Regions from separate parts of the Cedecea sp. genome, predicted to be linked through region 3. Evidence: predicted binding sites of a transcription regulator. Region 3 holds the regulator's gene; each other region holds the start of a gene.
The links. Region 3 encodes PhoB, which activates phosphate uptake and scavenging genes when phosphate is short. Its sites were predicted from a motif close to CTGTCATAAAACTGNCNNAT; they were not measured.
Positions count from the first base shown of each region.

Region 1: a site for PhoB is predicted at 4,386-4,405, ahead of glpT (glycerol-3-phosphate transporter). Genes of this name have one in related genera too.
Region 2: a site for PhoB is predicted at 3,824-3,843, ahead of kdgR (DNA-binding transcriptional regulator KdgR). Genes of this name have one in related genera too.
Region 4: a site for PhoB is predicted at 3,070-3,089, ahead of uvrB (excinuclease ABC subunit UvrB). Genes of this name have one in related genera too.

Region 1 is NZ_DASYBS010000086.1:26,407-34,024, forward strand. It holds gene nrdA (class 1a ribonucleoside-diphosphate reductase subunit alpha) at 1-317, shown strand, start outside; gene nrdB (class Ia ribonucleoside-diphosphate reductase subunit beta) at 423-1,553, shown strand; gene yfaE (class I ribonucleotide reductase maintenance protein YfaE) at 1,557-1,811, shown strand; gene glpQ (glycerophosphodiester phosphodiesterase) at 1,845-2,909, opposite strand; gene glpT (glycerol-3-phosphate transporter) at 2,920-4,272, opposite strand; gene glpA (anaerobic glycerol-3-phosphate dehydrogenase subunit A) at 4,534-6,144, shown strand; gene glpB (glycerol-3-phosphate dehydrogenase subunit GlpB) at 6,141-7,409, shown strand; gene glpC (anaerobic glycerol-3-phosphate dehydrogenase subunit GlpC) at 7,393-7,618, shown strand, end outside.
Region 2 is NZ_DASYBS010000042.1:149,193-156,810, forward strand. It holds gene prc (carboxy terminal-processing peptidase) at 1-1,264, shown strand, start outside; gene htpX (protease HtpX) at 1,459-2,340, shown strand; gene VGM55_RS07330 (MFS transporter) at 2,386-3,759, opposite strand; gene kdgR (DNA-binding transcriptional regulator KdgR) at 3,935-4,726, shown strand; gene VGM55_RS07340 (YobH family protein) at 4,766-5,005, opposite strand; gene mgrB (PhoP/PhoQ regulator MgrB) at 5,165-5,308, shown strand; gene VGM55_RS07350 (YebO family protein) at 5,364-5,645, shown strand; gene VGM55_RS07355 (MBL fold metallo-hydrolase) at 5,662-6,657, shown strand; gene VGM55_RS07360 (DUF2627 domain-containing protein) at 7,202-7,345, shown strand; gene cspE (transcription antiterminator/RNA stability regulator CspE) at 7,358-7,567, shown strand.
Region 3 is NZ_DASYBS010000050.1:3,597-11,214, forward strand. It holds gene sbcD (exonuclease subunit SbcD) at 1-1,103, opposite strand, end outside; gene VGM55_RS07685 (hypothetical protein) at 1,129-1,299, shown strand; gene phoB (phosphate response regulator transcription factor PhoB) at 1,303-1,992, shown strand; gene phoR (phosphate regulon sensor histidine kinase PhoR) at 2,015-3,322, shown strand; gene VGM55_RS07700 (hypothetical protein) at 3,319-3,474, opposite strand; gene brnQ (branched-chain amino acid transporter carrier protein BrnQ) at 3,747-5,066, shown strand; gene proY (proline-specific permease ProY) at 5,138-6,496, shown strand; gene malZ (maltodextrin glucosidase) at 6,756-7,618, shown strand, end outside.
Region 4 is NZ_DASYBS010000065.1:20,992-28,609, forward strand. It holds gene VGM55_RS10660 (gluconeogenesis factor YvcK family protein) at 1-792, shown strand, start outside; gene uvrB (excinuclease ABC subunit UvrB) at 802-2,817, opposite strand; gene VGM55_RS10670 (ABC transporter ATP-binding protein) at 3,608-4,318, shown strand; gene VGM55_RS10675 (helix-turn-helix transcriptional regulator) at 4,338-4,856, opposite strand; gene VGM55_RS10680 (hypothetical protein) at 4,872-5,132, opposite strand; gene bioD (dethiobiotin synthase) at 5,309-5,992, opposite strand; gene bioC (malonyl-ACP O-methyltransferase BioC) at 5,985-6,743, opposite strand; gene bioF (8-amino-7-oxononanoate synthase) at 6,724-7,618, opposite strand, start outside.

The sequences.
Region 1 (7,618 bases), on a different contig from region 3:
CGGATTATGAACTGCTGAAAAACAATTATGAGCTGCTGTGGGAAATGCCGAATAACGACGGCTATCTGCAGCTGGTTGGCCTGATGCAGAAGTTTATCGACCAGTCGATTTCTGCCAACACCAACTACGATCCGACGCGCTTCCCGTCTGGCAAAGTGCCGATGCAGCAGCTGCTGAAAGATCTGCTGACCGCCTATAAATTCGGTGTGAAGACCCTGTACTATCAAAACACCCGTGACGGCGCGGAAGATACTCAGGATGACCTGGCACCTTCCATCCAGGACGATGGCTGCGAAAGCGGCGCATGTAAAATCTGATTTTCGTTTTTCCCTCACCTCTGCTTCTCCCGGCACCGTGCCAGTTCCCTCTCCCTTTGGGAGAGAGCCGGGGTGAGGGGAAACAAAAATAATGGAATTAAAATAATGGCTTACACTACTTTTTCACAGACGAAAAACGACCAACTCGCCGAGCCGATGTTCTTTGGTCAGTCGGTTAACGTGGCGCGCTACGATCAGCAAAAATACGACATCTTCGAAAAACTGATTGAAAAGCAGCTCTCCTTCTTCTGGCGCCCGGAAGAAGTGGACGTCTCCCGCGACCGTATTGACTTCCAGGCACTGCCGGAACATGAGAAGCACATCTTCATCAGCAACCTGAAGTACCAGACGCTGCTGGACTCCATTCAGGGCCGCAGCCCGAACGTGGCGCTGCTTCCTCTGATCTCTATCCCGGAGCTGGAAACCTGGGTTGAAACCTGGGCGTTTAGCGAGACCATTCACTCCCGCTCCTACACCCACATCATCCGCAACATCGTGAACGATCCGGCGATTGTCTTCGACGATATCGTCACCAATCAGGAAATCCTCAAGCGTGCCAAAGATATCTCTGGCTACTACGACGACCTGATTGAGATGACCAGCTACTGGCACCTGCTGGGCGAAGGCACTCACACCGTGAACGGCAAAACCGTCACCGTGAACCTGCGTGCGCTGAAACGCCAGCTATATCTCTGCCTGATGAGCGTGAACGCGCTGGAAGCTATTCGCTTCTATGTTAGCTTCGCCTGCTCCTTCGCTTTTGCCGAGCGCGAACTGATGGAAGGCAACGCCAAAATCATCAAGCTGATTGCCCGTGATGAAGCGCTGCACCTGACCGGCACCCAGCATATGCTTAACCTGATGCGCAGCGGTGAAGACGATCCGGAAATGGCGGAAATCGCCGTTGAATGTCGCCAGGAATGCTACGACCTGTTCGTGCTGGCCGCTCAGCAGGAAAAAGAGTGGGCAGACTACCTGTTCCGCGATGGTTCCATGATCGGCCTGAACAAAGACATCCTCTGCCAGTACGTTGAATACATCACCAACATCCGTATGCAGGCCGTGGGGCTTGATCTGCCGTTTCAGACGCGCTCAAACCCAATTCCATGGATTAACGCCTGGCTGGTTTCCGATAACGTACAGGTCGCACCGCAGGAAGTCGAAGTCAGTTCCTATCTGGTCGGTCAGATCGATTCGGAAGTTAACACTGACGACCTGAGCGATTTCCAGCTGTAAGCCATGAGCCGTATTACGCTTAGCATTACCGGCGCACAGCTGATTAGTGAGGAGGAACATCCCTCGCTGCTGGCAACGCTGGAATCTCATCGAGTCTGCGTAGAATATCAGTGCCGGGAAGGGTATTGCGGCTCGTGTCGCATTAAGCTGCTGGCCGGTGAAGTTCAGTGGCTGACCGAACCGCTGGCGTTTATCCAGCCCGGTGAAATTCTCCCCTGCTGCTGCAAAGCGCGGGGCGATATAGAAATCGAGATGTAAAAAAGGCCGCATTCGCGGCCTTTTCTCTTTCCGTTACTTCTGCTTCAGGAACTGAACCGCCTTGTCCGGGAAGTCGGTAAACAGCCCGTCGACGCCCGCTTTGTTGTACAACACCTCGTACAGCTGATTCACATCGCTCACATAGTCAGGCAGCGCATCCGCCCTTACCGTGTACGGATGTACGGTAAGCTTACTGGCATGCGCTTCGGTTACCATATCAGTGAGCCTGACGTTGCCTTTGGTCGAGGACTTCTCCACCAACATATGGTAGTCCGGGCCAACACCGTCGGCATACTGAGCGATTTGCTTCATCGCGCCAGGCTTAAACATCCAGTCGTAGCTGTAGTTCACCCACTTGCCGTCCGGCTGTTTTTCCTGAGTCTCATTCCAGTCGGTATAAGCGATAAGCTGCACCAGTTTAAGATTCATGCCCATTTTCGGCTCAAGCTCGTTTTTAATGCGCTTAAGCTCCGCCGCGTCAAAGCACTGGAGATAAACCTTATCCTGCTTGCCGGTATAGCCGTATTGCTTCAGCACCTCCAGCGTTTTCGCCGCGATATCTTTCCCTGCCTGATGGTGGAACCACGGCGCTTTTATCTCAGGATAAATGCCGATGTTCTTGCCGGTGGAATGGTTCAGCCCCTGAACAAACTCGATTTCTTCTTCAAAGGTGTGCACCCGGAAGTCGGATTTGCCCATCGGGAAGCGCCCCGGATAGGTCTGCACCTGCTTGCCGTCAACGATATCAAAACCTTCGGTGAACTTGAGGGACTTGATTTCCGCCAGCGTAAAGTCGATGGCGTAGTAGCGGCCATCTTTTCGTGCACGGTCCGGGAAGCGCTTCGCGACATCAGTCACCCTGTCCAGATAGTGGTCATGCAGCACCACCAGCCTGTCGTCTTTGGTCATCACCAGGTCTTGCTCAAGGTAGTCCGCTCCCTGAGCATAGGCCATCGCCTTCGCCGGCAGCGTATGCTCAGGCAGATAGCCGCTGGCCCCCCGGTGAGCAATCACGACTTTGTCCGTGCTCTCAGCAAATGCGCTGCTGGTCGCCATCAACACAACGCCCGCCAGTAAGGATGTTGCAATCAGTTTCATTTTGCTCCCCTTAGCCGTTCTTCATCATTTTTTCGTCATGCTGTTTACGCTCGCCAATCATCACCACAATCAGCAGCAACACGGCCAGAACACTGCCGCCAATCATCACGATAAAACCGCCGTCCCAGCCGAAGAAGTCAACGGTATAGCCAACAATGGCGCTGGCCGCGACCGAGCCGCCCAGGTAGCCAAACAGGCCGGTGAAGCCCGCTGCCGTACCCGCCGCTTTCTTAGGTGCAAGCTCAAGCGCATGCAGGCCAATCAGCATCACAGGGCCATAAATCAGGAAGCCGATGACGATCATGCAGGCCATGTCCACGCCCGGGTTACCCGGCGGGTTAAGCCAATAAACCACGGTGGCAATTGTCACCAGCACCATGAAGAACACGCCGGTCGCACCGCGGTTGCCCTTGAATACTTTATCGGACATCCAGCCGCACAGCAGCGTACCGGGAATACCTGCATACTCATAAAGGAAGTAGGCCCAGGACGATTTATCCAGCGCGAAGTGCTTCACTTCCTTCAGGTAGGTTGGTGACCAGTCCAGAATGCCGTAACGCAGCAGGTAGACAAACACGTTGGCAATCGCGATGTACCACAGCAGGCGGTTCGGGAAGACATACTTCATGAAGATCTGCTTCGCCGTCAGCTCTTCTTCCGCTTTCTCGCTGTAATCGTCCGGATAATCGTTTTTATACTCTTCAATCGGCGGCAGACCGCAGGATTGCGGCGTGTCACGCATCAAACCGAAAGCAATAATCGCCACAATGATTGCCGCAAAAGCCGGCATATACAGCGCCGCATGCCAGTCGTTAAACCACGCCATACCCAGCAGGAACAGCAGCGGAGGAATACCGCCGCCCACGTTATGCGCACAGTTCCACACGGAAACAATACTCCCGCGCTCTTTCTGCGACCACCAGTGCACCATAGTGCGTCCGCACGGCGGCCATCCCATACCCTGGAACCAGCCGCACAGGAACAGCAGCACAAACATCACGGCGATGCTTGACGTTGCCCACGGCACAAAGCCCATAAACAGCATCACCGCCGCCGCCATGATAAGCCCGGCAGGCAGAAACACGCGCGGATTCGAACGGTCGGAAACCGAACCCATGATGAATTTCGAAAATCCGTAGGCGATCGAAATCCCGGATAGCGCAAAACCGAGATCGCCACGGGAAAAGCCCTGCTCCACCAGATATGGCATCGCAAGAGTGAAGTTTTTCCTCACCAGGTAATAAGCAGCGTAACCAAAGAAGATGCCCATGAAAATTTGCCAGCGCAGGCGACGATAGACCGGGTCTATCTGCTCCTCTGGCAAACGCGTCTTATGCGCGGCGGGTTTGAAGATACTTAACATACGAGCCTCCGTGGCGTTGATGTTCAGCGGGGGCAAGCGGCCCCTGCCTAATGTTCTTTTTCGAGCACATGGTAGTTATCTACGCGCGTACTTACTGTGAAACATCGCACATAATGTTACATTTTTATTACAAAGAGGCGAAAAGGTGCATGGCATCACGAATAATTTTCGTTTATTGCTCGAATTTGCTCGCAATCAAACATTTCGTGCCTTATTTGTGGCTGAATAACAGTAAATAATGCGGGGATAAAGGAACGCCATGTGAGCAGAGAGACGGACGTGATTATCATTGGCGGAGGAGCAACCGGAGCCGGTATAGCACGTGACTGCGCCCGACGTGGGCTGCGTGTTCTTCTGCTCGAACGCCACGACATTGCGACGGGCGCGACCGGCCGCAACCATGGCCTGCTGCACAGCGGCGCGCGCTATGCGGTCACCGACGGCGAATCCGCACGAGAATGCATTGAGGAAAACCGCATCCTGAGGCGCATCGCCCGCCACTGCATCGAACCCACAGACGGTCTGTTTATCACGCTTCCGGAAGACGACCTGGCGTTTCAGAGCGGGTTTATTGCCGCCTGCCGTCAGGCCGGGATTCACGCAGAAGCGCTGGCCCCCAAAGAGGCTCTGCGTCTTGAACCATCAGCGAACCCGGCGTTAATCGGTGCGGTGCGTGTCCCGGATGGGACGGTCGATCCTTTTCGCCTTACGGCTGCCAATATGCTCGATGCAAAAGAGCACGGCGCAAAGGTACTCACCGGCTGCGAAATTACCGGCCTGATTCGGGAAGGCTCCAGGGTCTGCGGCGTGCGCGTATTCAATCATCTCACCCGGCAATCGGGGGAGTTCCGTGCTCCGATGGTGGTTAATGCCGCCGGGATCTGGGGCCAACACATTGCTGAATATGCCGATCTCAAGGTAAAAATGTTCCCGGCTAAAGGCGCGCTGCTGATCCTCGGCCACAGAATCAATAACATGGTCATCAACCGCTGCCGTAAACCGGCAGACGCCGATATCCTTGTCCCCGGCGACACCATCTCGCTTATTGGCACCACCTCCACGCACATTGACTACGACCAGATTGACAATATGTCCGTCACGCCGGATGAGGTAGATATTCTGATCCGCGAAGGTGAAAAACTGGCTCCGGTACTGGGCCAAACCCGTATTCTGCGAGCCTACGCAGGCGTCAGGCCTCTGGTCGCCAGCGATAACGATCCGACGGGGCGCAGCGTGAGCCGTGGGATTGTGCTGTTGGATCACGCGAAACGCGACGGCATGGACGGTTTTATCACCATTACCGGCGGCAAACTCATGACCTACCGCCTGATGGCGGAATGGGCAACGGACCTGGTTTGCGAGCGGCTTGGGAACAATATCCCCTGCTCCACAGCTTCGACGCCGCTGCCGGGCTCCGAACAAACGGCAGAACAAACGCTGGGCAAAGTTATCTCCTTACCGCCTACGATTCGCGGGTCGGCCGTCTGGCGGCACGGCGACCGCGCTACCCGCCTGCTGAATAACAGCCGGCTTAGCAACAGCCTGGTTTGCGAATGCGAAGCCGTCACCTCCGGTGAGGTTCGCTATGCCATCGACGCCCTCGGCGTAAAAAGCCTGGGTGATTTACGCCGCAGAACGCGTGTGGGCATGGGCACCTGCCAGGGCGAACTTTGCGCCTGCCGTGCCGCGGGCCTGCTGCAGCGCTTCCAGCTCACCACACCGGCACAGTCGCTTGAGCAGCTTTCCCATTTCCTCAACGAACGCTGGAAAGGTGTCCGCCCGATAGCCTGGGGAAATGCGTTACGCGAAAGCGAATTTACCGCCTGGGTCTACCAGGGGCTGTGCGGACTGGATAACGGAGAACAGAGATGAAATTCGACACGATTATCATCGGCAGCGGCCTCGCCGGACTGACCGCTGGAATAAAGCTGGCGGAAAACGGGCAGCGCTGCGCTATCGTCAGCCGCGGGCAAAGTGCGCTGCACTTCTCTTCTGGTTCACTGGATTTACTGTCTGCGCTGCCGGACGGCAGCCCGGTTCAGGAGCCTGAGGCCGCGCTGGAAAGCCTGGCTGAACAGGCCCCCCAACATCCCTACAGCCTGATGGGTAAAGAAAGCGTGTTGGCTTTTGCCGCAGAAAGCGAACAACTGCTGGCAAGGGCTGGCATCCCCATGACGGGCCATTATCGCCAAAACCACCTGAGAATTACCCCGCTGGGCAAACAAAGGGCCAGCTGGCTAAGCCCGCCGGAGGTGCCTCAGGCTCCACTGCCCTGGCAAAAAGTCACGGTGATCAATATCGCAGGTTTTCTGGACTTTCAGGCAGAGCTGGTGGCCGGTTCGCTTTCGTCCTCGGGCTGTGCCGCACACGTCGCCGAACTCACCTTACCCGTGCTTGACGTATTACGTAATAACCCAAGCGAGTTTCGTGCCGTAAATATCGCCCGGGTGCTGGATCTGCCGGAAAATCGCCGGGCGCTGATAGATGAACTCCGGCTGTTGCTGGGCCGCGGTGAAGCGATGATTCTGCCCGCTTGTCTGGGTCTGGAAGGAGATACGCTTTCAGCCCTGGAGCACGCGCTTAACGTACCGGTAAAACTGCTTCCTACGCTGCCGCCGTCGGTACCCGGAATGCGGCTACACGCCGTGCTCCGCCGCCGCTTTCAGTCTCTTGGTGGCCTTATCATGCCTGGCGATACCGTAACGGGTGCTCAGCTTGAACAAGGGTGCATCAGCGCCCTGTTCACCAAAAATCATCGTGAAGTCCCGTTGCGTACCCGCAATGTCATTCTGGCCAGTGGAAGCTTCTTTAGCGGTGGACTGGAGGCCGACCGGCAACGCGTCTTTGAACCGATATTCGGGCTGGGCGTCGAGGTGCCGGAGGAGCGAACCTCATGGAGCAAAGCAGATTTCTTTGCGCCACAGCCTTGGCTGCAGTTTGGGGTAAAGGTTAACGCCCGCCTTCAACCATTCCACCAGGGCGAATACACAAAAAATCTCTATGCCATCGGCTCGGTGCTGGGCAGCTTTGACCCTATACAACAAGGATGTGGGGCCGGCGTGTCGATGCTAACGGCGCTCTTCGCTGCTGACAGCATCCTCACTACTGCGGAGGTTCACCATGAACCTGCTCGATGAAACCAGCTTTGAAAGCTGTATTAAATGCACGGTCTGCACTACGGCCTGCCCGGTTAGCCGCGTACGCCCGGAATACCCGGGCCCCAAACAAGCCGGGCCGGACGGTGAGCGACTGCGTCTTAAAGATCCATCGCTGTATGATGAAGCGCTGAAGTACTGTACCAACTGTAAACGGTGTGAAGTCTCCTGCCCGTCCGAGGTAAAAATTG
Region 2 (7,618 bases), on a different contig from region 3:
CTCCATGGTAGCCGGTGGCCCGGCGGCGAAAAGCAAAGCCATTACCGTAGGTGACCGAATTGTTGGCGTAGGCCAGACGGGCAAGCCAATGGTTGATGTTATTGGCTGGCGTCTGGACGATGTTGTGGCGCTGATTAAAGGGCCGAAAGGCAGCAAAGTGCGCCTTGAGATCCTGCCTGCGGGCAAAGGCACTAAAACGCGTACCGTTACGCTAACCCGCGAGCGCATTCGTCTTGAAGACCGCGCGGTCAAAATGTCCGTGAAAACGGTCGGTAAAGAGAAGGTCGGCGTGCTGGATATTCCTGGCTTCTATGTTGGCCTCACCGATGACGTGAAGGTTCAGCTGCAGAAACTGGAAAAACAGAACGTTAAAAGCGTGATTATCGACCTTCGCTCTAACGGCGGCGGTGCACTGACGGAAGCGGTATCGCTGTCCGGTCTGTTTATCCCAAGCGGTCCGGTCGTCCAGGTGCGTGACAACAACGGTAAAGTCCGTGAAGATAGCGACACCGATGGGGTGGTCTATTACAAAGGACCGCTGGTGGTGCTCGTTGACCGCTTCAGCGCCTCAGCATCTGAAATCTTTGCTGCGGCAATGCAGGACTATGGCCGCGCGCTGATTGTCGGTGAACCGACCTTCGGTAAAGGTACGGTTCAACAGTACCGTTCGCTGAACCGTATATACGATCAGATGCTGCGCCCGGAATGGCCTGCTCTGGGGTCGGTTCAGTACACCATCCAGAAGTTCTACCGCATCAACGGCGGCAGTACGCAGCGTAAAGGTGTGACCCCGGACATCATGATGCCTACCGGTACCGAGCAAACCGAGACCGGCGAAAAGTTTGAAGACAACGCGCTACCCTGGGACAGCATCAACGCGGCAACCTACGTGAAGACCGGTGATTTAACGCCGTTCGAACCAGAATTGTTGAAGCTGCATCAGGATCGTATCGTGAAAGATCCGGAGTTCCAGTACATCATGAAGGACATTGCTCGCTTCAATGCCCTGAAGGAAAAGCGTAACGCTGTCTCTCTTAATTACGCCCAGCGCGAAAAAGAGAACCTGGAAGACGACGCCACGCGCCTGGCCCGAATCAACGACCGCTTCAAGCGTGAAGGCAAAGCGCCGATTAAGAAACTCGACGATCTGCCGAAGGATTACCAGGAGCCCGATCCGTATCTTGATGAAACGGTTCATATCGCTATCGATCTTGCCGGAATGGAGCAGGGGAGACCGGCGGAGCAGCCGGCTCCGGCGAAATAACTCTCCCGGATGGGCACCCGAAACGGTGCCCATTTTTTTACCTGTCTCCAGCGATGTAAGACAAATGCATACAAAATGTAAAGTTATGTATTATTAATCACTTGGCGGCGTCAGATGCTTGAAAATAGGCGGCGCGCCCCTACGATGTTGTGGAGCGCAAAGAGCGTGTTTTTAACCGAGGTAAAAAGAAAATTATGATGCGTATCGGGCTTTTCCTGCTGACCAACCTTGCGGTAATGGTCGTTTTCGGGCTGGTGCTAAGCCTGACGGGGATTCAGTCAAGCAGCGTTCAGGGTCTGATGATCATGGCGGTGCTGTTTGGCTTTGGCGGCTCAATTATTTCCCTGCTGATGTCAAAATGGATGGCGTTACGTTCAGTAGGTGGCGAGGTGATTGAGCAGCCTCGTAACGAAACTGAGCGCTGGTTGATTGAAACCGTGCGCCAGCAGTCACAGCAGGCGGGCATCGCTATGCCACAGGTCGCGATTTACCACGCACCAGACATCAATGCTTTCGCCACCGGAGCACGCCGCAACGCTTCTCTGGTCGCAGTGAGTACGGGTCTGCTGCAGAATATGAGTCGTGATGAAGCAGAAGCGGTTATCGCCCACGAAATTAGCCATATCGCCAACGGTGACATGGTGACCATGACCCTGATTCAGGGGGTAGTGAACACCTTTGTTATCTTCATTTCCCGTATCATCGCTCAGGTGGCTTCCGGCTTCCTGTCCGGGAACCGTGATGATAACGAAAGCAGCAATGGCAACCCGCTGATTTACTTTGCGGTGGCTACGGTACTGGAGCTGGTGTTTGGTATTCTTGCCAGCATCATCACCATGTGGTTCTCTCGTCATCGTGAATTCCACGCTGACGCCGGTTCAGCGAAGCTTGTTGGCCGTGAGAAGATGATTGCTGCGCTGCAGCGTCTGAAAACCAGCTATGAGCCACAGGAAGCCAGCAGCATGATGGCGTTTTGCATCAACGGTAAGGCAAAATCAATGAGCGAGCTGTTCATGACGCACCCGCCGCTGGACAAACGTATTGAAGCGCTGCGCAGCGGCGAATACCTGAAATAAACGAAGTATTGAAGCAAAAAGCGTGCCCTGAGCGGCACGCTTTTTTTATGCCTGCGTGCGGGGTTGAGACATTCGCAATCCGCTGACGATGGCGGCAATGGTGGCAAAAATACCCGCCAGCACCAGCGAAGCGTGAGTGCCGCCGGTGGTAAACAGGTTGAACATAAGCGCCACCAGCGCCGCGCCGCAGCTCTGGCCAAGCAGGCGCGCGGTGCCCAGCATTCCGCTGGCTCCGCCGCTGCGGTGACGAGGAGCTGAAGAGATAATGGTGTGGTTGTTAGGCGACTGGAACAGGCCAAAACCCGCCCCGCAAAGCACCATGCGCCAGATGATATCGATATCGGACGGATTATGCGGCAGCAGCGCCAGGGCGAATAATCCGCAAGCCATAACGGCCAGCCCCACGGCGCCCATCAGCCCGGCGTGGAGGCGCTCAATCAGGTAGCCCGCAAGCGGCGCCATCACCATCGTGGCCAGCGGCCATGGCGTTAGCAACAGTCCGGTTTCAACTTCACTACGCCCCAGCACGGTTTGCATAAAAAAGGGCAGGGAGACCAGCGCCAGCATCTGGGCGGCAAACGAACATATTGAGGTGCCAATGGACAGCGAAAAAATCGGGATCCTCAGCAGGTCAACCGGCAGAAGCGGGAACGGAAGGCGCAGCTGACGGCGAATAAAGAAATAGCCAATCACCACCAGCGCGAGCAGCTCGCCAATAATGACTGAGCCAGGCTGTCCCTGCGAAAAGCCGCTGATGGCCGAAATCAGCAGGCCGAAGGTCAGGGCGTTCATTACTGCGCTCGGAATGTCAAAGCGCTGACCCTGAGATTTCTGCTGATTCGGCGGCAAATAGCGCAGGGCCAAAACCAGCGAAACAATGCCAATCGGCACGTTGATTAAAAACAGCCACTGCCATGACGCGACAGAAAGAATGGCGGCGGCAACCGTAGGGCCCGCCGCTGATGACACCGCAACAATAAACGAATTAACGCCCATACCGCGGCCAAGAAAACGCTGAGGGTAAATAAGGCGAATCAGCGCGGTGTTGACACTCATCAACGCTGCCCCTCCAAACCCTTGCAGTACACGGGCAAATGTCAGCATTGGCAGAGACGTTGAAACTGCGCAAAACAGTGATGTCAGGCAGAACAGCACCAGGCCGCTCTGATAGATACGGCGGTAGCCAAAAATATCGCCAAGGAAGGAGAGTGACAGAAGCGAGACAATAATAGCAATCTGGTAGGCGTTAACGACCCAGATGGATTCCGCCGGGCTGGCATTTAAATCGTGATCTATGGTCGGCAGGGCGACGTTAGCGATAGCGCCGTCCAAAACGGCCATCATTATCCCGAGCGCAATGGTAAAAATGGCGCCATAACGTTGGGGCGTAGGTAAGCCGTCGGACACTAATTTATCCATACTTTAAATTTGCTGTGCGAAGTCGTTAGGAGGGTAATGATTTTATCATTAAACAATCTCCGGGATGCCGCAGATTTGTAACGAATCAGCAGGCTTCGATTGCGGCACAGGCGGCGCATCCATATACTAAAAAACGGTTCCAATTTTTATAAAACAATGACGCCCGAGGTGATGAATGGCACTTGCAGACCCCGATAAGCAGCCCGACTCCGTTTCTTCCGTGCTGAAAGTCTTCGGTATCTTACAGGCGCTTGGCGAAGAGAAAGAAATAGGGATCACCGAACTGTCTCAGCGTGTGATGATGTCGAAAAGCACCGTCTATCGCTTCCTGCAAACCATGAAATCGCTGGGCTACGTGGCGCAGGAGGAAGAGTCAGAAAAATACTCGCTTACGCTGAAACTCTTTGAGCTCGGCAGCGGTGCTTTACAGAATGTTGATCTTATCCGCAGCGCGGATGTGCAGATGCGCGAGCTTTCCCGTCTGACGAAAGAGGCAATTCATCTCGGCGCGTTGGACGAAAGCAGTATTGTTTATATTCATAAAATCGACTCACTCTATAATTTACGGATGTACTCCCGTGTCGGGCGTCGAAATCCGTTATACAGCACGGCAATTGGTAAGGTTCTGCTGGCGTGGCGCGAGCGTGCAGAGGTTCTTGAGATCCTCTCTGATGTTGAATACGTTAGCAGCACCGAGCGGACGATATGCAGCACGGATGAATTATTGCCAGCGCTGGATTGTGTACGTGAGCAGGGCTTTGGTGAGGACAATGAAGAGCAGGAAGAGGGTATTCGCTGCGTAGCGGTGCCGGTATTCGATCGTTTTGGCGTGGTTGTTGCCGGGATGAGCATCTCTTTTCCAACCCTACGCTACACTGAAGAGGGGCTGGCAGAATACGTGAACATTCTTCATCAAGCGGCCCGCACGCTCTCCCGGCAGATGGGTTATAACCACTATCCTTTCTAGCGGGGTGGCCTGTCGCGCGTCGCCCGCGGCCGGAGAAAATTAGCCGTTATCAATCGGCGTATCGATTTTTCGCAGTAACGGGCAGTTGGTCAGGCCGATAATCCCGCTGTCGGTATGAATAAACTGCGCAGTAACGGTATTACGCGCCGTCAGATATTTACATTGCAGCCCCAGCCCTGCAGCATTTTCGTTGCTGCCAATAAGTACACTGTATCCGGAGAGCAACAGGCCAATCCAGATGATGGCGATAACAACAACCGTACGGACAATCAAACGCATATCTACCTCATACCTCACATAATCTCTTTATCAAGCATACCTTTAATAGTTAACGGCACAATCTGATGATTCTGAAATAAAAAAGCAGGAATCGTTACTTATGGTTTAGTTGGATAGTGTTAAATTAGCGAAATTCTATGGTCAAGAGGTGGCATTGTAGTGAGAAAGTACAGATGGGTGATTGTGTTAGTGATTGTCGTTACCTGCCTGCTGTTATGGACTCAAATGATAAATGTGATGTGCGACCAGGATGTGCAATTTTTCAGCGGCATTTGTACCATCAACAAATTTATCCCCTGGTAGTGATTTTTCTCTGCCTGCCTCAGGTGTAGAATGCCTTTTTTATTGAGGTGGTAAGATGAACGAATTGGGTTTTAGTGCTCTGAATATCATGCCGCTGGCTTTCTCGCTGGTGACACTGATTGTTGGTCTTGTATTGTGGTTTTTTGTGAATCGTTCCAGCAGTCGTGCAAACGATCAAATTGCACTGCTTGAAGAACTGGTCGATCTACAAAAGCGTCAAAATGCTTTGCTGCGTCGCCTGTGCGAAGCAAATGAACCGGAGTCGGAGCAAAAACCTGCTGCGGCTGCGAAAGAAGATAATGAAGACGACTTTGTGCGTCTGGTAGCGGAACGCTAAGCAAGCGGGAGGTGGGATGCGTTGGAAAAACCCCTGGTACAATCCGCAGTTATCCCACCATCTACCTGACGGGTTCTGTAACACGGAACCCGCTGTGCGTCAGCCCGGCGACGTAAAACGCTGGCAGAAGGCGCGTAAAGCGCAACAGCTGCCTCATCCTCCCGGTGACGGCTACCCCGCGTTTATACAACGCTGGTGGCAGCAAGCCGATCTGAGCGGCCACGATGACCGTGTATGGTGGTTAGGGCATGCCAGTCTGTTATTACGACTAAACGGCTGCTACTTGCTCACTGACCCGGTTTTTTCCCGTCGTGCATCCCCCCTCTCTTTTGTCGGGCCCGCTCGTCGAACAGAGGTTCCGCTAGATATTAAACAGCTTCCCCGGCTGGATGCGGTTCTGATTTCCCATAACCATTACGACCATTTGGACAGTAAAACCGTACGCCGGCTAATTAGACGTTTCCCTGATGTACATTTCTTCGTGCCGCTTGGCCTGAAGACGTGGTTCAGCAAGCGTGGGATAGAGCAGGTCACGGAGCTGGACTGGTGGCAAAGCTTTAACTGGTGTGGGATGGTTTTCACCGCCGTGCCGGCTCGCCACTGGAGTATGCGAACTTTTTGGGATCGTAATCGTTCACTGTGGTGCGGTTGGGTGATAGAACAGGGGGCTTTGCGTTTTTGGTTCAGCGGTGATTCTGGCTATAGCGAATCGCTGGCAGAAATCTCCAGGCGACTGGGGCCGTTTGATATGGCGGCGTTGCCAATCGGTGCCTACGAGCCACGCTGGTTTATGGGGGATCACCATATGGATCCGCAGCAGGCTGTAACGCTATGGCAGGAAATCGGGAAGCCTATGGCCATCCCTATTCACTGGGGCGTGTTTGAGCTTGCTGATGAATCGCTGGATAAGCCGCCGCAGGAGTTGCTCGCCGCTCTCCACGATCGGAGCGAGTGCACTGAGGCGTTTTCACCGCTTCGCATTGGACAAAGTTTGCCCATGGTGAAAAAATAAGAATTAATTATTATTGCTCCGCACGACTATTCTTTTTGGACAAATTAAACACCGCCGGTAACTCGCATTAATTCAGCGAAACGTTTTTATTGCCTTATCGTGGGGCAATCTGTCATTAAACTTTCATTATTTTGGTGCATTATTATAACCCGGCTGTGCAGGCGTTATTCTGTTGAACATAAAAAATACAGTAAAAGAATCCCTCAGCGCTTCGTCATGATTGGCTTAAGGTTAATTTGTGCATAGGTATGCATAAAAAATCATAAAGATATATCCTCAAAACAGGATTTTATTAAGCTAACATCTGGACGAAAACTACGGTTTGCGCTAAGGTTCAAAAGTTGTCAAAATTTTCTTGAAACACAGTCTGTTGCGACAACTTTTGATAGTGTGTATTTAATTCAAAAAACGCGAATTGCTTTATCAGAGTAATCGTGTAATTTTCTGAATCTGTGCGGCAGATCGACACATGCTTAAAAATGGCTTGCCATTGTTTACGTTGTGTGTGATAACACGTTGGGTTAAACGAGGTACAGTTCTGTTTATGTGTGGCATTTTCAGTAAAGAAGACCTGAGTAAACACGTTGTCGTTGAATACCGCTTCTCTGCCGAGCCTTATATTAGTGCCTCATGCAGTAATGTCTCTGTTTTATCTAAGTTATGCCTGCGGGCGAAGAATACAATCTAAGGAATTTGCAAAATGGCAAAGATTAAAGGTCAAGTTAAGTGGTTCAACGAGTCTAAAGGTTTTGGTTTCATTACTCCAGCTGACGGCAGCAAAGATGTATTCGTACACTTCTCTGCAATCCAGGGTAACGGCTTCAAAACTCTGGCTGAAGGCCAGAACGTTGAATTCGAAATCCAGGACGGCCAGAAAGGCCCTGCTGCAGTTAACGTGACTGCCATCTAATTCTTCTGGATTAGAGCTCAGGCGCGAATAACGCCGAATTGTGATAAAAGC
Region 3 (7,618 bases):
TCTTCAACGCTTAACTCGCTCAGCGTCTCTTTATGCTGGCTGGCAATCACCCGTTCGCGCTGTTCGCGGCTGCGGCGAAGCAGGACGACTTCAACCGGTAAATCGTCGGTCAGCGCCTGTACCTGGCGCTGCATGTCGTGCAGATATTCATCGGTGGCGATTTCGATATCCAACCAGACTTTCGGTTCAGTCGGCGCGTTTCGCCACTGCTCAAGCTTCTGCTCAATTTCGCGCAGCGAGCCTTTGACGATGGCCAGTGGCTGGCTGATGGGGACCTCCAGCGGTTCGACGCTGGCCAGCGCAGCGCCGCTAAACTCGACGAGAAACACGCTTTTTGCTTTGCCGGTTTCGTCGAAGCTCAGCGGAATCGGCGAGCCGCTGTAGCGAATATGCTCGCTACCGCCGATTTTCTGTGCGCGATGAATATGCCCGAGCGCGATGTAGTCGGCGGGCGGGAAGTGCTGCGCCGGGAAAGCGTCCAGCGTGCCGATATAAATGTCGCGAACCGCGTCGGATTTCGTTACGCCAACGGTGGTCAGGTGCCCGGTGGCGACAATCGGCAGCGGTCTGTCACCTCGCAGGGCAACGGCAGCCTCATAGCAGTGCTGATAATGTTCGCTGATGGCTTCCATTAAGGAGCGCTGTTTTTCATGGCCGGACAGCCCGGCCTGGCTGCTTTGAATGTCGCGTGGGCGAAGGAACGGAATAGGGCACAGGATAGCGCCAGGCGTGCCGTCTTTTTGATTAAGGACCAGCGCCTGCTCGTCTTTTTGGTGGCGGGCGCTGGCAATCACCCGGGTATTCAGGCAGGCCAGCAGCTCGCGGGATTCGTTAAGTGTGGCAACGGAATCGTGGTTACCCGCCAGCACCACAAGCTGGCAGCCGGTGGCCTGCAGCTGTACCACAAAGCGGTTATACATTTCGCGGGCGTAGCTCGGCGGCGAGCCGGTATCAAAGATGTCCCCCGCGACAATAATCGCGTCCACCTGATGCTCAAGCGCGGCGTTTAGCAGCCAGTCGAGAAAGGCCTGGTGTTCAGACGCCCGGCTTTTGGTATAGAAGTTTTGGCCGAGGTGCCAGTCTGATGTGTGGAGAATGCGCATAACCTGTCCCATGGCAAAGAGGCGAATGACCGATTATAAGCTATTGAGTCAGAAGCGTAACCGTCAGCAAAAATCTGTGGCTGTCATAATTCAAAAAGGTGAAATATCTGGCCGTAATCTTTTTCATAAATCTGTCACAAATCTGACGCATACTGGCGCACAATTAATAAGAGATGGTCTCTTTTCAACAGGGTAAATCATGGCGAGACGCATTTTAGTCGTAGAAGATGAAGCTCCGATTCGTGAAATGGTGAGCTTTGTGCTCGAGCAAAATGGCTTCCAGTCGGTAGAGGCGGAAGATTATGACAGCGCGGTTAACCTGCTGATTGAACCTTTCCCCGATCTGATCCTGCTGGACTGGATGCTGCCAGGCGGCTCCGGGATCCAGTTCATCAAGCACCTTAAGCGCGAAGCATTGACCCGCGAGATCCCGGTGATGATGTTAACCGCGCGTGGCGAAGAAGAAGATCGCGTCCGCGGTCTTGAGGTCGGTGCCGATGACTACATCACCAAGCCGTTTTCGCCAAAGGAGCTGGTTGCGCGTATTAAAGCGGTAATGCGCCGTATTTCACCGATGGCGGTGGAAGAGGTGATAGAGATGCAGGGCCTCAGCCTTGACCCGTCCTCACACCGCGTGATGACCGGTGAAGAGCCGCTCGACATGGGGCCAACCGAATTTAAGCTGTTACACTTCTTTATGACTCACCCGGAGCGCGTTTACAGCCGTGAACAGCTACTTAATAACGTGTGGGGGACTAACGTTTACGTTGAGGACCGTACCGTAGACGTGCATATTCGCCGCCTGCGCAAAGCTTTGGAAACAAGTGGTCATGACAAAATGGTGCAAACAGTTCGCGGCACGGGTTATCGTTTTTCAACCCGTTTTTAAGATGCTTACAGGAGCGTGACGCGTGCTGGAACGGCTGTCATGGAAAAGGCTGGTACTGGAGCTCATGCTCTGTTGTTTACCGGCGGCTATTCTCGGATTGATTTTTGGCCATCTGCCGTGGTTTCTACTGGCGGCAGTGACTTCCCTGTTGAGCTGGCATTTCTGGAACTTGCTCCGTCTCTCCTGGTGGCTATGGGTTGATCGCAGCATGACGCCTCCTCCGGGGAGCGGGAGCTGGGAACCGCTGCTTTACGGGCTGCACCAGATGCAGTTGCGCAATAAAAAACGCCGTAAAGAGTTAGGTAATCTGATCAAACGTTTTCGCAGTGGAGCGGAATCCCTGCCCGACGCGGTGGTGTTGACCACCGAAGAAGGCACCATTTTTTGGTGTAACGGCCTGGCTCAGCAGCTGCTTGGCCTGCGCTGGCCGGATGATAATGGCCAAAATATCCTCAACCTCCTGCGCTACCCTGAATTCACGCAATACGTCGCAAAGCAGCAGTTTACTCGCCCGCTTACGCTGGTATTGAACAGCGGGCGCCACCTTGAATTTCGCGTTATGCCTTATGCCGACGGGCAGTGGCTGATGGTCGCGCGGGATGTTACCCAGATGCACCAGCTTGAAGGGGCCAGACGAAACTTCTTTGCCAACGTCAGTCATGAATTGCGTACCCCGCTAACCGTATTGCAGGGGTATCTGGAAATGATGCAGGATCAGGCGCTGGAAGGGCCGCTCAAGGATAAGGCGTTGCATACCATGCGTGAACAAACGTCACGTATGGAAGGGCTGGTCAAACAGTTGCTAACCTTGTCGAGAATTGAAGCGGCACCGGCGATTTCAATGAACGAGAAAATCGACGTCCCGCTTATGCTGCGGGTCGTTGAGCGCGAAGCGCAGACGCTAAGCCAGCAAAAGCATACGCTCACTTTTAACGTTGAGTCAGGGCTACAGGTTTACGGTAATGAAGAGCAACTGCGCAGCGCCATTTCCAACCTGGTCTACAACGCTGTAAACCATACGCCTGCAGGAACGCATATCACCGTTACCTGGAGGCGTTTGCCTCACGGCGCGGCGTTTAGCGTTAAAGATACCGGGACCGGGATTTCTGCCGAGCATATTCCGCGCCTGACCGAGCGTTTCTACCGGGTGGACAAAGCCCGCTCGCGCCAAACGGGAGGAAGCGGGCTTGGGCTGGCAATTGTGAAACATGCTCTCAGCCATCATGATGCGCGACTGGACATTGAAAGCCAGCCGGGGCAGGGGGCAACGTTCTCATTTATCCTCCCTGAGCGATTAATTGCCCATGATGCTGCGGTGGCGGCACATTAATTTGCCCCTGCCGTCAATTTCACTTTCCACAGGCCAGTTTTCTGGCCTTTTTTGTTTGTATTTCCACCACTCGTTAAGTGCTGAATATCGAATTGATGCTTTTTTGTCCGAATGATAAGCCATAACAAAAGCGCATAATCAACTTTATTCACTGGTTATCCGTATTTTAAAAGGATATCTTTCTGGTTTCCCGATCCCTTCTTGCCTTCAAACGCTATAAGCGTTTTAATTGCCCCCTGTTATTACCAGACCGACTGAAATTGCGTGGTAATTCGACTAACTATTCTTCGCCACCGATCTGGAGAAGCATATTCCGCTGTCGTTACCGGTAATAACCGCGTTTTTACCGAATGTTGATTGGAACAACTGACGGTGAAAAATTTGAATTTTTTCAACACCACACATCCACAGGCTGCATTATTTTATGACCTATCATTTAAAATCTCGTGACATCATCGCATTGGGCTTTATGACCTTTGCGCTGTTTGTGGGCGCGGGCAATATTATTTTTCCCCCTATGGTTGGCTTACAGGCTGGCGAACACGTCTGGACGGCGGCGCTTGGCTTCCTGGTGACCGCGGTCGGTCTACCCGTTCTGACTATCGTGGCGATCGCGCGCGTGGGCGGCGGCATTGATAGCCTCAGCTCGCCGATTGGCCGCCGCGCCGGTATCTTGCTGGCGACCGTTTGCTATCTGGCCGTTGGGCCGCTGTTTGCCACGCCGCGTACCACCACCGTCTCCTTTGAAGTGGGAATTGCCCCGCTGACCGGTATGGGTGATATGCCGCTGTTTATCTATAGCCTGGTGTACTTCGCGTTGGTGATTGGTATCTCTCTTTATCCTGGCAAGCTGCTGGATACCGTAGGCCACGTACTGGCGCCGGTGAAAATCATCGCGCTGCTGATCCTGTCTGCCGGCGCGCTCCTGTGGCCAGCCGGTGGCCTGAGCACGGCGACCGAGGCTTACCAGAATGCAGCCTTCTCTAACGGGTTTGTTAACGGCTACCTGACGATGGATACCCTGGCTTCGCTGGTGTTCGGTATTGTTATCGTTAACGCCGCACGCTCTCGCGGCGTGACGGAGTCTCGCCTGCTGACCCGCTACACTATCTGGGCTGGCCTGATTGCCGGTATTGGCCTGACGATTATCTACCTGGCGCTGTTCCATCTCGGTTCCGACAGTGCGAACCTGGTCAGCCAGAATGCAAACGGCGCGGCTATTCTGCATGCTTATGTGGCCCACACCTTTGGCGGTGCCGGTAGCTTCTTCCTCGCGGCGCTGATTTTCCTGGCCTGCCTGGTGACCGCAGTTGGCCTGACCTGCGCCTGTGCGGAGTTCTTTAGCCAGTATCTGCCGCTCTCTTATCGCTCTCTGGTGTTTATCCTCGGCCTGTTCTCGATGGTGGTGTCCAACCTGGGCCTGAGCCATCTGATTCAGATTTCTATCCCGGTGCTGACGGCAATCTACCCGCCTTGTATCGCACTGGTGGTGCTGAGCTTTACCCGCCCGTGGTGGCATAATTCCACCCGCGTTATTGCGCCGGCGATGCTGATAAGCCTGCTGTTTGGTATTATTGATGGCATCAAGGCTTCGGCAATTAGCGATATGCTGCCAGCTTGGGCCGCGCATCTGCCGCTGGCCGATCAGGGGCTGGCCTGGCTGCTGCCTACCGTGGCAATGATAGTTATTACCGCTGTCTGGGATCGTGCAGCAGGGCGCCAGGTTACCTCCGCCGCCCACTAACGTGTTGATTGCTATGTAACCACGGAGTCGCTCTCCGTGGTTTTTTTATTGTAAAGCGTGGTACTGGATTAATGGAAAACACCAACAAGCTCAAGCGCGGTTTGAGCACCCGGCACATTCGATTTATGGCGCTGGGGTCGGCGATTGGCACTGGACTGTTTTACGGGTCGGCGGACGCCATTAAGATGGCGGGGCCAAGCGTGCTGCTGGCGTATATTATCGGCGGCGTGGCGGCCTATATCATCATGCGTGCGCTGGGCGAAATGTCGGTGCACAACCCGGCTGCCAGCTCGTTTTCCCGTTATGCCCAGGACAACCTTGGGCCGCTGGCCGGCTACATTACCGGCTGGACATACTGCTTCGAGATTTTGATTGTCGCCATTGCCGACGTGACCGCGTTCGGGATTTATATGAGCGTCTGGTTCCCAGCGGTGCCACATTGGGTGTGGGTGTTGAGCGTGGTGCTGATCATCTGTGCCATTAACCTGATGAGCGTTAAGGTGTTCGGCGAGCTGGAGTTCTGGTTCTCCTTCTTCAAGGTTGCCACCATTATCATCATGATTATTGCCGGGATCGGCATTATTGTCTGGGGCATTGGTAACGGTGGTCAGGCGACCGGTATCCATAATCTATGGAGCAACGGCGGCTTCTTCAGCAACGGCTGGCTCGGTATGATTATGTCGCTGCAAATGGTGATGTTTGCCTACGGTGGGATTGAGATTATCGGCATCACCGCGGGGGAAGCGAAAGATCCGCAGAAGTCCATTCCACGCGCCATCAACTCCGTACCGCTGCGTATTTTGGTGTTCTATGTGGGGACACTGTTTGTCATCATGTCTATCTATCCTTGGAACCACGTGGGCACCGAAGGCAGCCCGTTTGTGATGACGTTCCAGCATATGGGCATCACTGCGGCGGCCGGTATTCTGAACTTTGTGGTTATCACCGCTTCTCTCTCGGCAATTAACAGCGATGTGTTCGGCGTAGGCCGTATGTTGCATGGTATGGCTGAGCAGGGCAGCGCGCCTAAGGTGTTTGCTAAAACCTCTCGCAATGGGATTCCGTGGGTCACGGTCGTCGTGATGGCCTGTGCGCTGCTGCTGGCGGTTTACCTTAACTACATCATGCCGGAAAACGTCTTCCTGGTGATTGCGTCGCTGGCGACCTTTGCCACCGTGTGGGTGTGGATAATGATCCTGCTGTCGCAGATTGCCTTCCGTCGCCGCCTGTCGCCGGAAGAGGCGAAAGCGCTGAAGTTCCCTGTTCCCGGCGGCGTTATCACGACAGTGATTGGCCTGGTGTTCCTCGTGTTTATCATTGCGCTGATTGGCTACCACCCGGAAACCCGCATTTCACTGTACGTGGGTTGCGGCTGGATTGCGCTGCTGCTTATCGGCTGGATTGTTAAGCGCCGGGTTAACGCGCAGTAGTTGCCAGTTTAGTCGCGGAACGTTGCTTCTGATTTTTACCCTCACCCTAACCCTCTCCCTGAAAGGGAGAGGGGATAAATAGCGCTATCCTCTCTCTCGTTTTTCCCCGTCGCCCCTTTGGGGAGAGGGCCGGGGGGAGGGGGCAAATTATTCCTATCTCCGCCCCTCCCATCCTCCCCCAAATTAACCCGGAATGATGAGTGATAAACCCTTATGCTATGGCAAGGTGGCGTCATTTTTAAGCGATGGGAAAGTTACTATGTTGAATGCCTGGCACCTTCCGGTGGCGCCGTTTGTTCAGACGCGTGAACAAAGCTTGATCATTACGTTATGGCTTGCGGGCGAGGCGTTACCGGAGAAAGTCGTTCTGCGTGGCGAAAAGGATAACGAAGAAATTTCATTGGTGATGGTGCGGCAGAAGACTCCTCCTCTCGAGGGCGTCGTCGCCTGGAAGGGGACGATTGACACTTCTGAAGGCCAGCCACGCCGCCGCTACACTTTTAAACTGCTCTGGCTGGACAGGCAGCGCTGGTTCACGCCCCAGGGATTTCGTGCAACGCCGCCGGCCCGGCTTGAGCAGTTTGCTTTTGATACGCCGGATACCGGCCCTGATTGGGTGCAGGATCAGGTGTTTTACCAGATCTTCCCGGACCGTTTTGCCCGAGGAGAAAACCGCCGACCGGAACAGGATAGTGTTTACTTTCATCATGCGGCAGGACACGAGATTGTGCGGCGGACATGGGATGAGCCGCTTAATGGTGAAGCCGGAGGATCAACGTTTTACGGTGGCGATCTGGATGGCATCAGCGAGAAGCTGCCCTACCTGACAAAGCTTGGCGTTACCGCGCTTTACCTGAACCCGATTTTTACCGCACCGAGCGTGCATAAATACGATACTCAGGACTACCGCCAGGTTGACGAACAGTTTGGCGGAGACGCCGCTTTTCTGCGGTTAAGAGAAAATACGCGCAAGCAGGGTATGAAGCTGATGCTGGATGGGGTTTTTAACCACAGCGGTGATACGCACGCGTGGTTTGACCGACATCAGCAGAGCGACAATGGAGCCTGCCATAACCCACAGTCTCCGTGGCGTGAATGGTACAGCTTCTCGGACCAGGGGTT
Region 4 (7,618 bases), on a different contig from region 3:
ACCACGACCGATAACGGCGGTTCTACCGGGCGTATTCGGCGCTCGGAAGGCGGTATTGCCTGGGGAGATATGCGTAACTGCCTGAACCAGCTGATTACCGAGCCGAGCGTGGCGTCAACCATGTTTGAGTACCGTTTTAGCGGTAATGGTGAACTTTCAGGGCATAACCTTGGAAATCTGATGTTAAAAGCGCTGGATCACCTCAGTGTGCGCCCTCTGGAAGCGATAAATCTAATTCGTAACCTGCTTAAAGTGGATGCGCAGCTGATCCCAATGTCAGAACAACCGGTAGATTTAATGGCGACCGACGACCAGGGCAATGCGGTTTACGGTGAAGTGAGCATCGATCAGTTAATCAGCCCACCTCAGGATCTGGCGGTCTACCCAAAAGCCCCGGCTACCCGTGAGGCGCTGGAAGCTATCGCTGAAGCCGATTTAATTCTTATTGGCCCTGGCAGTTTTTATACCAGCCTGATGCCTATTCTACTGCTTGATGAAATGGATCAGGCGCTGCGCCGAACACCAGCCCCGATGGTGTATATCGGTAATTTGGGCAAAGAACTCAGCCCCGCGGCGGCAAGCCTGTCATTGCGACAGAAGCTTGAACTGATGGAACAACATGTAGGAAAACGTATCGTGGACGCCGTGGTCGTTGGCCCTCAGGTTGACGTAAGCGAAATGACCGACAGGCTGATTATCCAGCAACCGCTTGAAGCCAGCGATATCCGATACCGCCATGACCGCCAGCTGCTGCGGGCTGCACTTGAGCAGGCCGTACAACAGCTCGGTTAAGCGCGCCGCTTACGAAGCGGCGATAAACAGCTCACGCAGCTTATGAAGCTGGTCACGAACCTGCGCCGCCTCTTCAAACTCAAGGTTCTGTGCATGCTCCAGCATCTTCGCTTCGAGCTGGTGGATTTTCTGCTGTAGCGCCTTCGGCGTCAGGACAACTTCGTCGTCTTCAATCACGCTGCGCGCTTTGGTTTTGACTCGCCCTTTGGTTTTTGCCATGCCTTCGCCAAGCTGCAGGACGTCCACTACTCGCTTATTCAGGCCCTGAGGCGTAATGCCGTTTTCTTCGTTGTAGCGCTGCTGCTTCTCGCGACGGCGTTCAGTTTCGCCAATCGCCTTCGCCATGGACGGGGTAATTTTATCGCCGTAAAGGATCGCTTTGCCGTTAACGTTTCGCGCCGCGCGGCCAATAGTCTGGATAAGTGAACGCTCTGAACGCAGGAAGCCCTCTTTATCCGCATCCAGAATGGCCACCAGCGACACTTCGGGCATATCCAGGCCTTCGCGAAGCAGGTTTATCCCTACCAGCACGTCAAACTCACCAAGCCGTAAATCGCGAATAATTTCCATTCGTTCCACGGTGTCGATATCCGAATGCAGATAGCGTACGCGTTCGCCGTGTTCTTCCAGATATTCAGTCAGGTCTTCTGCCATCCGTTTAGTCAGCGTCGTCACCAGCACGCGCTCGTTAATGGCCACGCGCTTGCGGATTTCTGAAAGCAGGTCATCGACCTGTGTGGCCACAGGACGTACTTCAATAATCGGGTCAAGTAGCCCCGTAGGACGCACCACCTGATCGACAATATCCTCGCCGGATTTTTCCAGCTCGTAGTTGCCCGGCGTGGCGGAAACGTAGATGGTCTGCGGAGCAAGCGCTTCGAACTCTTCGAATTTAAGCGGACGATTATCCAGCGCGGACGGAAGGCGGAAGCCATATTCCACCAGCGTCTCTTTACGCGCGCGGTCACCGCGGTACATCCCGCCGATTTGCGGAATTGTCACGTGGGATTCATCAACCACCAGCAGGCCATCCGCCGGAAGGTAGTCAAAAAGGGTTGGCGGCGGCTCGCCGGGACCACGCCCTGAAAGATACCGAGAGTAGTTTTCGATGCCCGAGCAATAGCCCAGCTCGTTCATCATTTCGAGATCAAACTGGGTACGCTGAGCAATACGCTGCTCTTCCAGCAGTTTATTATTGGCCAGCAGAAATTTACGGCGCTCGGCCAGCTCCACTTTGATGTCTTCCATCGCCTGCACAATACGCTCACGCGGCGTAACGTAATGCGACTTAGGGTAGATGGTGAAGCGCTGAATCGTTTGATCGATTTGCCCGGTCAACGGATCGAAAAGTGACAGCCTCTCCACTTCTTCATCGAACAGCTCCACGCGCAGCGCAAGGTCATCCGACTCCGCCGGGAAGATATCAACCACCTCTCCTCTCACGCGGAAAGTCCCGCGCTGGAATGCCTGATCGTTACGTGTGTATTGCAGTTCGGTCAGACGGCGCAGGATCGCCCGCTGGTCGATGATCATGCCCTTCGTCAGATGAAGCATCATTTTCAGGTACAAATCCGGGTCGCCCAGACCGTAGATTGCCGACACGGATGCCACCACGATAACGTCTCTGCGTTCAAGCAGCGCTTTCGTCGCCGACAGACGCATCTGTTCAATGTGTTCGTTTACCGAAGCGTCTTTTTCAATGAAGGTATCTGAGCTTGGGACATAAGCCTCAGGCTGATAGTAGTCATAGTAGGAGACGAAAAACTCAACCGCGTTATCCGGGAAAAACTCTTTCATCTCCCCGTAAAGCTGTGCCGCCAGCGTTTTATTCGGAGCCAGTACCATCGTGGGGCGCTGAAGGTCAGCAATTACGTTGGCGACAGTGAAGGTTTTCCCGGACCCCGTCACCCCCAGCAACGTCTGGTGGGCCAGCCCATTTTCAAGCCCGTCTTTCAGGCGATGGATAGCTTCAGGCTGGTCGCCAGAAGGTTTAAATGCAGAATTAAGTTTGAACGCTTTACTCATGAACGGGCTACCTGATGAAGAAACGAGCGGGCCGGAGAGTAATTTTACCCGGCAACGTAATTTTTGCCAGTAGAAAACTGTATAAAACACCAGTTCTCATTTTTACTACGCCTGCCAACAAATGTATTTTGCCGTTTTGTTTGCCCACAATTTCACCCTTCGCCAGATAAATCTCCAGCTTCTGGCGGTTATCCCCAAATTTTTTCGCCTTTTAACATTTGTCAAGGGAGGTCAGGACACCACAGGCCCATTGTTTGACACTTTTATTGCAGCAGTTGATTTTATTTAACAGATTGAATTTAAATAGATATTTAGCAAAGACCGGTTTCGCGTCAATTTGGCTGCAGGCCGCGCCCGCTCTCGCTTCCGTGAAGTTTTCTAACTCTAATGCACAAGGTTATCCACAGGAATAGTGGATAACTGCAGCAAGCCCTTTTAGTTCGCCACTCGGGAAAACCCCTAATTTTTCTGTGTCAGGGGCGAAAAAAAAATTTCGCTAATTTTTTTGCTTTTATTCATTCGATTTCGCTATACCGCGCCGGTTTGAAGCAGATCCCGAAATCGAGATATATCCTGAGGTTAAAACGCGTTTTATTGCACCAAATTCGTTCTTCTTTAGCACTCGTCAGGTGCAGCGAAACGCGAACCTGAGCACCATCAATTTGTTTAACGAAGTAAATACTAAGTTTTATCCTGGAGTGACGGTGGTTTTCAGGGAATATCACCAAGCTGGCAAGCTAATTGCAGAATATCACTGGGGGAAGCCTCCTCCCAACCAAGGAGATGAACCATGCTGAGCTTACGCGCTGTAAATCAGTTCTACGGTGACAATCACATATTGTGGAACCTCGACCTCGAACTGGCACCGGGCGAATGCACCTGCGTCCTTGGTGCTCCCGGGCAGGGAAAAACCACGCTGGTAAACTGCATTACCGGCTATTTGCCCGTACAAAGCGGCAGCATGCTCTGGCAACAAGCGGGGCTGCCTCCTGAAGACCTGGTCAATAAACCTGTTGAGAGCCGGGCCGCGCTGGGAATTGGCTATGTCCCGCAGGACAGGCGCATCTTCTCCCAGCTTAGCGTTGAAGAAAACCTGCAGATCGCCATGATGGCGGGCCACCACGCGCCCCGGGTTATCCCTTCGCTTATCTATGACCTTTTTCCGGAGCTCTATAGCCTGAGGCAGGTAAAAAGTGGCGAGCTCCACGTTGATATGCAACAGCAGCTGGCGCTTGCCCGGGCGCTGGTTCTACAGCCAAAGTTACTGATACTGGATGAACCAACCCTGGGCGGTGGTCAACGGTTTATCACTGAGATGGGTAATCTAATTCGGCGCTTAAACCGTGACTTCGGCTTGACGATTCTGCTGGTTGAACAGCGGCTGTCGTTTATACGCCGGGTAGCAGATAAATTTTGCCTGCTGCACAAGGGCAGGAATATCGCTCAGGGTCATGTGTCGCAGCTGGATGATAAGCTTGTCGCGGGCTGGCTGGAGCCCTGAACGCATCTACTCTCCAGCGCTACAGATTTGCCAGCCGCGCCTGAAATGCCGGATTCAGGGCGGTCAATGCTCTGCGAAGGTTGCACTGGCGAGTCACTTTTGCAATATCCAGCAACGGCGCAGGTATCGCCTTCACGCCGGTGCTATTCATCCAATGTAAAACCGTTTCGAGATTCCACAGTGCGGTTTTTCCGTCATGTACCGGCGTCGGGAACGCTTCGCGGGAGACCATGACTTTTCGAATATACTGCCGAGAAACGCCCAGCAGTTCAGCTACGTCACTCAGCCCAACTAAGTCAGGTGCGGCTTCAACCAACGACGCGCCTGGAATAATATGAGAGACCTCCTTCAGCGCGCTAAGCAGCGCGTCTTCGGCACCGTTAGCTTCACGGGTGAAGTTCAGGGCGATGCGCCCCGTTACGCCTATACCAATAAGAGCATCATCGCACCCACCGGCACCCAGTACGCCAACCCACGGCTCAGGATCCTTCTGGCCATCAGGCAGGTTGAAAATAAGCGTAAACGTGTATTCCGCCATGATACGTTCTCCTTGTTAGTGCAGCACGCTGCGGGATGCTATGTTTGCGCACCCATCCACAAGCCTGCGAATTTGCCTGGCATGGTTCTGCGCGTTTCGCGGCGTGCTCCAGACACAGCTAATGCAAAACTCTCCGCAGCGGCAGGCTTTATCATTCCACGGGCAATAAAGCTTTCCCCAGCAGTGAGCGCCCCCCTCTTTTACCCGCCATCCCTGAAATTCGGCGTAGCTTAGTGCCGCCTCTATCTCTTTTTGCGGGTGCCGTTGTCTTGCCATATTTCCTCCGGCTAAAAAAGCATCTCATAAAGGTTGTCACATGACAACTTAAACTATGAAATACTCTATACCCTTTGCCGGTGGGGAAGAATCGTTGTTTATGAGGAAAGCACTAAAGAGGGAGCCAGCCCGCAGCGCGGCTGCGAGCGTGGCTTTTGTTGCATCAGACTTGAGGCTTATAGCGCAATGACGGAGAGATCGAGATAATGACCAAGCGGGGTTTCATCGCTTATTCCCTCAAGCCAGGGGATCTCCCCCAGCAGAGGTGCCGGCAGCCGCTGCTTAAGCGTGGCAAGATATTCTGCGTGCCTTTTGCCTGCTGGCTGAACCCCGTTTGCAATCCAGCCAACAAGCGGTAATCCCGCAGCACACACGGCCTGCGCCGTCAGCATTGCATGATTAATGCAACCAAGTTTCACCCCAACGACCAGAATGACCGGCAGTTGCTCACCAATGGCCCACTCGGCAAACGTGGTGGTATCCGAGAGCGGCGTAAACCAGCCTCCCGCGCCTTCTACCTGGATCCAGTCGGCTTTGCTGGTGAGGTTTTCCAGCCCTTCAGACAGTGCAGAAAACGTAATGGGGCGCTGCTCTTCCACGCTAATAATGTGTGGCGAGGTCGGTTCAATAAAAGCCAGCGGATTAATTTGCTCATATGGCAGCATAACCGAGCCATTACGCTGTAAGGCTAACGCATCGCTATTACGTATGCCCTCAGGCGTCATTTCGCTGCCGGAGGCAACGGGCTTATAGCCTACCGAACGATACCCGGCGGCATTAGCCGCCTGCAGTAGCGCACAGCTGGCGACGGTCTTTCCAACTTCGGTGTCTGTCCCGGTTACAAACCATTTTTTAATCACGTTCAATTACTCCAAAAACTATCTGCCAGCTGAGGGAAAATTGCCCATCCTGCCGGGGCCATGTTTCGCTAAGCCGCTTTAGTTGCCCGCGCGTCATCAGCGTGTTTTTTCGGCCTTCATGCAGGTGTGTCGCGCCAACGCCTTTCAGCGAACGCATGGCGCTCATGACGTCGGGAAAACGCTGGCTGACCGTGCGGCTGGCGACGACGGACCGCCACGGCCGACACGCTTGTTCAATCTCGGCCACGGATAAAAACTGATTGGCATGCGCCCGTTCATCTATCCCGCGCCAGGCCTCGTGCAGTTCAGGCAGTGAGCCTGCTGCAAGCGTAGTAAATGCAATGCACCCACCCGTTTTTGTCACGCGGTAAAGTTCGGATAAGCCTTGCTGCAGATCGCTACACCACTGAACGGCAAGATTACTCCACGCCAGATCTACTTGTTCATTCGCCAGAGGAATAGACTCGATATCGCCCTCAAGGACACGATGCGCCGACTGGGTTTGCTGGCACTGCTCAAGCATCGCTTGCGAAATATCCAGCGCCAAAACTTCGCTTCCTTTATCCCGCCAAATTCGGCTGTACCAACCGGTGCCGCAGCCTGCATCCAGCACACTGACTGCGGGGCGGCCTGCCACCTCTGTCAGCAGGTTATCGCCGCAGACTCGCTGCAACTCGGCAAAACGCTCGTAACTTCCCGCAGCCCGGCCAAACGCCGCGGCTACAGCGGCCTTATCGACCTGTTTCGTCATAAAGCGCCTCCAGCAGTGCATCAATATCGTGTGATATATGGGCGGCCGTGAGAGTAATACGCAGGCGTGCGCTGCCGGGCGGCACGGTTGGAGGGCGAATGGCCGTTAACCACAATCCACGCTCTCGCAGACGAGAAGCAAGATCCAGCGTGCGCTGATTCTCTCCCACAATTAACGGCTGAATAGCGCTGCCGGAGTCAGCAAGCCTCAGCGAAAGCTGTGCAGCCCCTTGCCGAAAGCGTTGGATATTCGCCGAGAGCCGAGCTCTGTAGGCATCCCCCTGCCGAATAACCGTTAAGGCAGCCTGAAGCGCCACGGCCTGCGCCGGCGGCATCGCGGTGCTGTAGATCAGATGACGAGCAAACTGCAGCAGATAGTCGGCGGTTTCCTGGCTGCACAAAACCGCAGCGCCGCTTCCGCCAAACGCTTTGCCAAACGTAATGACCAGAATCTCTGGGCTGATATTTTGCTGATGACAGCTGCCGCGGCCTTCGTCGCCCAGGACGCCAATACCGTGCGCATCGTCGACCATCAACCAGCCACCGGCCTGATGGGCAACACGTGCAATTTCAGCCAGCGGCGCGCTGTCGCCGTCCATGCTGAAAATACCTTCGGTAAAGATCAGCCGTTCGCCGTCATGCGCCTGACTAAGCAGCGCCGCAAGCGCCGGAATGTCGTTATGATGGAATCTTCGCAGCTGGGCCGAACTTTGCATCGCCGCCTCCATCATTGAGGCATGGCAAAGCTTATCGGCGATAAGCGTATCCGTTTTTTGCGCCAGCGCGGAGATCACCGCCTGATTCGCGCTGTAGCCTGAAATAAACAACAGCGCTCGCTCAAACCCCAGCCATTCAGCCAGCTGTTCTTCAAACGCC